Regions from separate parts of the Desulfatibacillum aliphaticivorans DSM 15576 genome, predicted to be linked through region 2. Evidence: riboswitches for the same ligand, from Rfam matches in the RefSeq annotation. Region 2 holds a riboswitch; each other region holds the start of a gene.
What was found. A riboswitch is a leader RNA that binds a small molecule or an ion and turns the genes downstream of it on or off. The one in region 2 is predicted to bind cobalamin.
Positions count from the first base shown of each region.

Region 1 (3,274 bases), on a different contig from region 2:
ATGGTCAGCCAGGATTCAAAATGAGTCAGCAAAAACGGGATGCTTTTTTCAATATAAATCAGCGTCCCGATTTCGTCGTTCATAAACGGCCTGTCACAATGATAAACAATGCGAATAATGGAGCCCAGAACCGTTGCGGCGACAAGAAATCGGACTTCATTGGACGAAAATCTTCTTTCTCCGGGGTTACGCATTGATGAAACAACCGACATTAAAACCTGCCTCGCTTGTTTTACGATTCATAAAAGTAAGTGACAGGGCGGTGAGCACATCCACTAAAAAACGCACCGAAATTGAATATTTACAAGAATGCGTTTGAAAAACGCAGGGAGCGCCATGCGCAGCAAAGCGCTTCGGCTCCACCCGCCCGATTTCGCTGACATGATGTCCGTGTTCTATAAAAATCAGGCGGTTTTGTAAACAGCAATCACTTTGAATGCCTTCGACTACGCCCAAAGGGCCTGGCGTTCAGAAAGCCGCCTTGTTATCCCCCTCCTCCTTACGGCAGGAGGGGGATAATAAAGCAGTCTATCCCGAAAATTAAACGCAATAACGTTTAATCGCCCGCCTGGCGGCCAGGCCACTGCTCAAGAAAGCAGAACTATCCTTTGACGCCCGCGCTCAAGGCCTCGTTAAACAACTTGCCCGAAGCCCGGTTGGCGCAGAACTCGCCGCACATGGTGCACACCTTGTCGTCGCAGGAGGGAGAACGGTCGTCCCGAATTTTGCGGGCGTCTTCGGGAAACAATGCGTTAGCGAACTGGCCTTCCCAATCCATGTCCCTGCGGGCGCGGCTCATGTCCATGTCACGCATGCGGGTTTTTTCCGGCAGCTTGCCCATGTCGCCTATATGGGCCGCCAGGCGGGCGACCTTGACGCCTTCCACCACATCGTCCACGTTGGGAAGGGCCAAATGTTCGGCCGGGGTGATGTAGCAAATCAGGTCCGCGCCGTAGCGAGCTGACTGGGAAGCGCCGATGGCGGCCACTACGTGATCGTATCCTGCGCCTGCGTCCGTGGGCAGGGGCCCGAGCATGTAGTAAGGAGCGTTGTTGCTCATGCGCTTTTGCAGGATGATGTTGGCCTCGATTTCGTCCATGGGCACGTGGCCGGGGCCCTCCACCATCATCTGGCATCCCATTTTACGGCCCAGTTCCGCCAACTCGCAATTGGTCAAAAGCTCCTGGACCATGGCCCGGTCAAAGGAATCGGCCACAGCGCCCGCCCGAAGCCCGTTGCCCAGGGAAAGCACCACGTCGTATTTTTTCAGGATTGCCGCCACCCGGTCAAACTCCTCGTACAGGGGATTCTCCCGCTTGTTGGTCTTCATCCAGGCCACCATGGAGGCGCCGCCCTTGCTCACCAGGCCGCCGTAACGGTAGCCCTGCTTCTCCAGGCGCTCGATGGTGTACAGGTTGATTCCGCAATGGACCGCCATGAAGGATATGCCGTCCGCGCACTGCCTCTCGATGATGTCGAAAAGCATGTCGGAGTCCAGCTTGTTGGGGTCGCCATATTTTTCCGCGGCCTCGCAAAAAGCCTGGTACAACGGCACATTGCCCACGGGCAGGTCCACGGCCGCCAGCACTTCCCGGCGGACCTTGTCCAGGTCTCCGCCCACGGAAAGCTCCATGAGGGTGTCGGCGCCGGCTTCCTGGGCCGCTTTGGCCTTGGCCACTTCAAAATCGATGTTGCTGATGTCCGTGGAAGTGCCGATGGAGGCGTTAATCTTGGTGGAAAGGCCCATGCCGATGCCCACATTCCGGCACGGCCTGTTGGCGTTTTGGGGGCAGACGATCCGCCCTTGGGCGAAATGCTCGCGGATTTCCGAGGCGGCAACGCCCTCCTTGGCCGCGATTTCTTCCATCACAGGGGTTACCCGCCCCTCGACAGCCCATTGAACCTGAGTTTTTTCCATTGTCCTACATCCTTTCCCTGACTGGCAGGATGTCGGCAAGGGGCGAGAGCTCCCGCACATCACCCGGCGAAACTTCTTACAAAAAAGCGCCGCAGGATGCCGGGGATTTATCCGCTTTTGAGATAAAAAAAGCCCCAGCCGACAAAGATCATCAGCTTGGGGCGTTGCCATAACTCCAAGTTCGTTTCATAGACGCCGGGCAGGTCTTCTGGCTCACGGATCATCCTAATCCCCGCGCCTTCCCGGGCCGCTAAAACTTCAGCCCAGTGACATATTGCGGGTTTCGTCCCCGTTCACAGCGGCGGGACCGCGCCGGATTTTCGCCGGCTTCCCTTTTCAATCCTCCTGGGAGGATCACCTTGCGTCCGCTCCGAATTTTGGGTGGTGGTAGCACCGAAAAAACAAGGCTGTCAAGCGGGAATTTTCCAAAGGACATGATCCCGAACGGTTTTCAAGACCAAAATTTATTCAATTTTAACCTTTAATTTTAAATAGTTAAACAAATCATTTTTCCGGCAGGAAAAAATTTCAATAAAAGCAAAACATCTTTTCGGTAGGGCGCAGGGCTTGCTCTGCTTGTGGGCGGCCCAGGAAGCGCCGTTTGCTGACTGGATTCGTTAGACCAAAAGGCGCGACCGGGAACGCTTGTTAAAATTTGGCATATCCGGCGGCAGGCGGGCATTGTTGAATGCGTTTTTTCGTAGTCGCGCGGTCCCCGCGCAGTGGTAGTCACCCGGTCTCCTTGCTTCGTTCGTTGCGAGGCCCCTCGCCCATTTCATTTAACTTCTATTTTTCGGAAAAACGGATCAAATCGCTCCGGGTCAGGGTAATCGCCCTCCGGGTTCCCGGCCCGGTCAACAAAAGATGCACCGAAGCCTGCTCGATATACAGGTCTGCGGAGGACAGACAATCCACCGGAAGGATTATTTTTAACTTGCGAAATCCGGCCGCCGTGGCCGTGTGCAAAACCGCTCCGTGAGCCGCGGTCCCAGTGACGATGACTGTATCCACGCCTTTTTCCTTGAGGATTTTTTCAAGGTCCGTGTTCCAGAACTTGTCTACGCTGGAACTGACAATGGGCTCTCCCGGCAGGGGTTTTACCGGGGGCAGTATGGTCTCGGGAGTCCCCCGGGGCGTGAGGCTGTACACCACAGGCATTCCAACGGCGCGAGCCTTGTCGATCAGGGCGGCGATGCGGGGCACGGTCTCCAGACAACGGGGACGGCGTTCGGCGTTGCAGGTAAGCTCCTCGATATCCAGGATCAAAAGGGCCGTGGTCCCCGGATTGGGCGCGACCTGCATTAATTTGGGCGCAGGAGGCGGCTTAACCTCGCCCCACAGGGCGTCTATGGATTC
Region 1 covers NZ_AUCT01000006.1:22,272-25,545, reverse strand. The annotation lists gene G491_RS0106365 (hypothetical protein) at 1-194, opposite strand, end outside; gene G491_RS35345 (hypothetical protein) at 187-456, opposite strand; gene thiC (phosphomethylpyrimidine synthase ThiC) at 602-1,918, opposite strand; cobalamin riboswitch at 2,100-2,295, opposite strand; gene G491_RS0106345 (cysteine hydrolase family protein) at 2,705-3,274, opposite strand, start outside.
Region 1: another riboswitch for cobalamin. It lies ahead of thiC (phosphomethylpyrimidine synthase ThiC); the one in region 2 lies ahead of G491_RS0108735 (hypothetical protein).

Region 2 (3,274 bases):
GTGGTCTATCATTTTTTCCCGGTCTCTTGGCAGTCTGCCGAACATGGATACGAGGTTGGTGGGGTGGTTGGCCTGGAGAAGAACGTCGTCATGGGCGATGCTTTTGATGAGGGCCTTTTCCTCCTCCAAAACCTCCAGTTCGGTGGGCAAGTTAAAGCTGCCGGAGAGGATGTCCTGATACAGGGGGACGGTCTTAAAAACCCCCATGGTTCCCAGCCAGATGAGGCTGGGTTTTACCTGGTTGAGCAGGTCCGCTGTTTTTTCCGCGTTTTTGGCGCCGTTTCCGGCCCCTGCGGCGCCCAGCATGAGGCTGGTTGCATACTGGATGCCGGCGTTGGTCAGACGATTGAGGTGGTGCACGGCGTCTTTGACCGTGTGCCCCTTTTTAAGATGCTCCAGGACGGAATCCATGCCGGACTCCACGCCCACGTGGAAATCGTTGATTTTTAGTTTTCGAAGCTCCGCCAGTTCCGCATCCGTTTTATTTCGAATGTTTTTGATGGAAGCGTACATGCCTATATTTCGGCATTCGGGAAAGTACTCCAAAATCTTCTCAGCGATGGCCTTGAGGGCGTCCGCCTTCAGCACGAAAGCGTCGCCGTTGACCAAAAAGACTCTCTCAGCCTTGGGGTAAATCCCCCGGGCTTCCTGAAGGTCGCTTTCAATCTCCTCCATGGAGGATACGCGGAATTTCACGTCCCGATACATATTGCAGAAGGAGCATTCATTGTGCGAGCACCCCACTGTAACCTGCAGGAGCATTGAGTCGCATTCCACAGGCGGGCGGTAGGTGGTTCCTTCGTATCTCATAAGCCGTCTCCTATTGACCGGTCAAACCGGCCTGAACCAGGGCCGTCATTTGCTCCCAGGATTTGGCTCCAATCAGACGATTTTCTCCAAAGATCATGGTGGGCACGGCGGTAATCGCCTTGGCCTCCGCAGCTTCCCATTCTTTGTCCACCGCCTCCTGGTAGGTGCGATCCGTGATGATTTTCTCCGCTTCATCAAGGGGCAGGCCCGCTTTTTCCGCGATGTTCAGCAGCACGTCCTTGGAGGCAAGATTCAACCCCTGGCCGAAAAAGGCTTCAAAAGCAGCCTTGTGGAAGGCATGCCCTTTTCCCTGATCCGCGGCCCAAAGCCCCAGTTCCTGAGCCAGCCTGCTGTTGTAGGTTTTGTCCAGGGAGCAAAAAGGCAGCCCCAGGTGGGCGGCTGTTTTCGAAAACTCCCTGTCCCACTTTTCCACTTCGGAGAGGGGGACGTCCAACAGTTCTGTCAGGGCTATGCCCTCGTCGGGAACGTCGGAATGCAAAGGGTAGTAGCGCCAGCGGATGGGAACATTAAATTCCTTGGCCAGTTTTTCGGCGTTTTCCATATTAAAGTAGCAAAAGGGGCAGGTGTAGTCGGAAAATACTTCCAGCACCTGTGAAGATTCGGGCATGCGTCTTCTCCTGATTATCGTCGAGGGTTTCCTGCGGAGCCGTGGGCTCCGCTATACAACTGTATTACTGTATGCCCGGAACGGATTTTGTCAATCATTCGCATGGGCAAGTCCTTAAAACGGATTCGCTTTTACGGTTTTCCTTGACAATCGGCGTTTAAAATTTTAGCTTTTGCCTAAGTTTTTTGTTGCGGGCCCTTTACGGGCTATAGGGAAAGCGGTGCAAATCCGCTGCGGACCCGCCACTGTAAGTGGGGACGAAAGCCGCACACGCCACTGTTTCAAAGGGAATGGGAAGGCGCGGCCGGTAGATTGATCCACGAGCCAGGATACCTGCCGCAACAAAACCGTGTTATTACGTCTTCGGGTTTAAGGCGGGGTGCGGATATGAATGTTTATATCCGTTTAATTCCTTGTTTGGGCGCTTTTTTAAGCCCTGCCTGTCACCCCGACGGGCAGGGCTTTTTTTGTTGCCTCTTCCCGGCCGGGCGATGCTCTGGATTGATTCCTGAGAACCTGGAGACGAACAATGAAGAATGATCATAAGGACGAAAAGGACATTTGGTTTCCGGCGAAAAAATACGGATGGGGATGGGGAATCCCCCTAACCTGGCAGGGATGGGCCGTCATGGTCGGATACATGCTTCTAATGACCGTGGGCGCCGTATTCCTGACGAGGCCTCCGCACGAGATTTGGTTTCTCCCTTTCACCGTAATCGCCACCGCCCTTCTGATCTTCATTTGCTGGAAAAAGGGGGAAAAGCCCCAATGGCGCTGGGGCAAAAAGGATTGAGCCCCAAAAGGCGCCCGGGCGCAATGGCCGCGCCCCGAAAAAATTACTGATAGCGAGCGGCCGGAAGAGGCACGTCTCCTCCTTTTCCGAACCGTTCTTCCGAAGGGTTTTCCGGCGCTCAAACACCGCTCACGAGCGCCGGGAAGCCTTTTGCTTTTTTTTGACAATGCCGTGATAAGGCATTAAAAGTATATAGCTTGATGGCAACATATTTTCCGTGCGCCAAAAACATAGGAGACCACCCATGAAGCCCCCCATCGTCCTTGCTGCATTCGGCACTTCCACCCGCGCAAAAGCCACTTACGACCTTATCGACGCAGCCTACAGGGAAGCATTCCCCGGCCATGAAATCCTTTGGGCATACACCTCCCGCACCGTGGCATCCAAGGTGAATAAACGCAGCGACGAACAAAAGCTCCATCCAGAAGAGGTCATGGATATGCTGGCCAGCCAGGGGCATGAGTGGGCTGTGGTGCAATCGTTGCACCTTGCCTGGGGGCATGAGTTTTTTCGTTTGAAGGATGACGTGCAGCACGAAAAAGTCCGGGCTTCCATGGGCCTGCCCTTGCTCACCTCCCCGGAGGATTGCATGGAAGTCGCCGAGGATCTCGCCCGATTTTTTGATTCCCCCGAAGACGAAGCCCAGGTGTTTGTGGGCCACGGCACGGATCACCCGGCATGGGCCATGTTCACGGCCATGGGGAGCATCCTGAAGGATATGTACGGGGATCGGGCTTTCATGGGAGTGCTTGAGGAAGGGTATCCGGACCGGGAGGTCCTGATCAACAAACTGCTGGTCCAGGGATATAAAAAGGCGCGGCTTATCCCCTTTTTGCTGGTTTCGGGCATGCATTTCGCCAAGGACCTGGCCGGGAAAAAGGATTCCTGGAAAGTGAAAATGGAGGAAGCCGGAATTCAAGTGGAAACGGAAAACATAGGCCTTGGCCAAAGCCCGGCCGTCATCCAAATGTTCGTCCGGCACACCCGAGAGGCCTTGCATTTGGTTCCTTTGTAGGCTGCGCAGTTGTGGGATAATGTAGGCT
Region 2 covers NZ_AUCT01000008.1:18,766-22,039, forward strand. The annotation lists gene G491_RS0108725 (radical SAM protein) at 1-810, opposite strand, end outside; gene G491_RS33600 (DsbA family oxidoreductase) at 821-1,438, opposite strand; cobalamin riboswitch at 1,613-1,793, shown strand; gene G491_RS0108735 (hypothetical protein) at 1,968-2,231, shown strand; gene G491_RS0108740 (sirohydrochlorin cobaltochelatase) at 2,476-3,246, shown strand.

Region 3 (3,274 bases), on a different contig from region 2:
AATCAGGTTGTTGGAGGAGTAGCCTCCCACCGAGTTCGATAAGTACAAAACCACCGCCAACGTTATTAGCGCGCCCGCAAAGGCGCACATTCCCACGCTAAGGCCCTGGAAATGGATCATGTTAAACAAAAAAGCGATGCAGGCTCCAAAAGCAGCGCCCGCGGATATGCCCAGGGTGTAGGGGTCGGCCAGGGGATTTTTTAAAATTCCCTGAAAAACAACCCCGGAAAGGGATAACCCGGCGCCCACAATGGCCGCCGTAAAAATCCTGGGCAGGCGCACATCCCAAACCACGGCGGAAATCAACGGGTCGCCCCCGGCGCCGCCGGCAACCCGCTCCCAGATTACGGCCAACACCTGTTTGTATGGAACGGATAAAAAGCCCATGCCGGCGGACGCAATGACCACGCATCCCAAAACCATCGCCAATACGGCGATGATGAGTGCAGGCGATTTTGCTTTGTCCATTTTAACCGGCATGAGCTGTGTTTCCTTAATAGTTCAGTCAGCGCCTACAGATGGGCGAAGGCCTTGGTAAGCTGGCCGACCCAGATGTCCACGAATTGGTCATATTCAGCGGTGCCTTTCAGCACGGTCTCGCATTTGAATCCCGCTTTAGTAAGCTGGGTCTTCCAGGAATCGTCCTCGGGGCCCGCCATGTCGTTCTTGGCGTGATCGCCGGCAACGGACATAAATGGCATGATCCAGACTTTTTTGATCTTGTTGGCCTTCAGGTAATCAACCACATCGTCCAGCTCCGGGTACCCTTCCACGGTGCCCATGATGATGTTGGAATCCCTTTGCTGAAGCTGCCAGTTCATGGCCGAGTAGTAGATGTTGCCGGGATGATGGGTTCCATGGCCCATGAGCACTACGGCTTCGTTGGCCTTGCGGGCCTTGGGGATGGTTGCGATGATGGCGTCCACGGCTTTAGCGACGGAATCCTGGGCGCCCAGCATGGGGTAGCCCAAGGTCAGCCTCTCAAAGCCTTCCGGCATGGCCCGGAAGCCGTTAACCGTCTGCACCAAGGCATGGTACTCTTCGCCCGGAATGGTATGCAGCGACTGCACCGCCACGTGGGTGTATCCCTCGTCCATCATCCTGGCCAATGCCTCCGCCGGAGAGAGGATCACTTCGCCCTGCCTGGCCAACTTGTGACGGATGATGTGGGAAGTGTAGGCCCAACGCACATCCACGCCAGGAAAGGCCTCAACAACGTTCTTCTCAATGTTTTCGAAGGAAACCTTGGCGGAATCCTCGCTGGTGCCGAATGCCACCAGCAAAATGCCTTTCTTGACTTCCTTGGCTTCCCCGTGTCCGGCATACGCATTGAACGCGCACAAAACCAAAGCCAAAACCAACGCTGCCGACAAAATCTTTTTCATGCAACTTCCTCCTCTTGCTCCTGGATGTTTAATCGCGCGATCAAACCCAATTTCCTCTTCGTTCTTCACCGCGCCTTTTAAAATTCCGGCGGAAACGAATCCTTAAACCCGCTCCCGCCGCCCATACTCCAGGGAAGCGGTCCCGCTTTTCTTTGGCCCCAAAACAAAAACAGCCCTTCAAGCAAAATTGCTTGAAGGGCTGCACCCAGTTTCTTGGCCCTGTAATTCAAACCAGCTCATGCGTTCCATCGCGCATGTCCGGATTATACGGTTAAGGCAGGTCTTCTGGCTCTCGGATCATCCCAAAACCTGCGCCTTCCCATCCGCCTTTTAGCGAACAGTGGCAATATGCAGGCTTGGTCCCCGATTACAGCGGCGGGACCGCTCCCGAATTTAACGGGATTCCCTGTTAGGCCCTATTGGGCACCTCAACTGTCAGTCGTGTTATTCGATCAATGAGTTATTGTCAAGCCTCATTTTCGTTTGCTTTTTCCGGGGGTTCCGCAAAATCCGGACCGGCCTCACCCATGTGATGTCATGGCAGATTGGGTGAATCCCATGATTCACAAATCAATGACAACAAAAACTATCCAGCTACTCAGACATTCTATAGCTACAACAGAAAACCATAGAACATTTCTTTTAAAAAGCCGCCTCTCCGGATCGCATCCTTCCGATTTTACCTTGCGACGCACCAAATGCCCAACCTGCTTGAAATAGCCTCCAGCATGCCTTCACTTTACCATTTCCTACGAGTCCGGAGAGGATTGTCTGCTCGAGGCCAAATGCCTTGCCTTTTTCCCGGCTTTGTTAAGCTGCACGTTTTTTGGCATATTCAACTCTTTTTTACTGAGCTTCTCGCACCAGACAGCCATTTGATAATAATCAAAATTGTCGCCCGACTCCAACTGCAGCTTTTTGTTCAACATCCAAATGTGGCGGTAATAATTGGCCAGTTCAGCGGAGACGTCGCCGAAATGCACGCTGTTTTTCAAATCGTCCCGCAGGGCCAAGAGCTGTTCCCGGCGCCCATCGTTGGGATAAATCACGACCTGAAGCTCACCGAATTGATGGGTTTCATGGGGACTATTCAAAAACGGCTCGGACGTCACAAAAAACATTTTTCCCGGGCTTGATTTTTCATCAGACTTCAATTGATCCTCCAGGGTGGATCGAGAATACTCGGAATTTCTGAAATACGGTTCACAATTGTGCCAAAGGGACCAATTATTATATACAAAAAAATCGTTTTTTTCGTACACTGACTTTATAAGGACAGCAACATCTTGAAATTTAAAGTTTTCTTTTCTAAAAAACAGACCCGTTATACCAAGCGCCCACGTAATTATTAAAATACCCGTCAGCGCACCAAAGACCAGACGAGTCTTCCCCGGAAAGCTGAACGCGATGAAATCCACGCCCTGGGAAATGATGATGAGGCCCACGGGAATCAGGTAAAAGAGAAATCTGGCGTAAGCCCATGGATAATGCGACAGCCCCTCCAGGGACATGGCGAGAACAGGCAGGGCCAGATAAGGAAACATCAGTACAAGGGGGGTATTGCGTTTAACGCAAAGGAATAAAGCCGCAATGAATAAACCCGCCGGCGCCAGGACGCCGTACCCTCGTCCAAAATACTGGGAGAACACGTAAGGAATATAATCAATGCTTGCGGGAGGTGCGTCCGTCCACGCCTTGCTCCAGGAATAAATGGGCGAAATGAGCTTTACGTGAGAAAGCGCCGCAAGCAGCATGAACGCCAGACAAGGATACAAAAGCGTTGTAAAAACTCTTTTATCCCCGGATCTCACCGAGAAAACCCAATCTCCCAAAAAAATGCACGCAATAAACAGAAGCGTGTACGCCCCGTTAAGATGCGACAAAAACAA
Region 3 covers NZ_AUCT01000006.1:25,868-29,141, reverse strand. The annotation lists gene G491_RS0106380 (FecCD family ABC transporter permease) at 1-480, opposite strand, end outside; gene G491_RS0106375 (sirohydrochlorin cobaltochelatase) at 513-1,385, opposite strand; cobalamin riboswitch at 1,644-1,831, opposite strand; gene G491_RS0106365 (hypothetical protein) at 2,135-3,274, opposite strand, start outside.
Region 3: another riboswitch for cobalamin. It lies ahead of G491_RS0106375 (sirohydrochlorin cobaltochelatase); the one in region 2 lies ahead of G491_RS0108735 (hypothetical protein).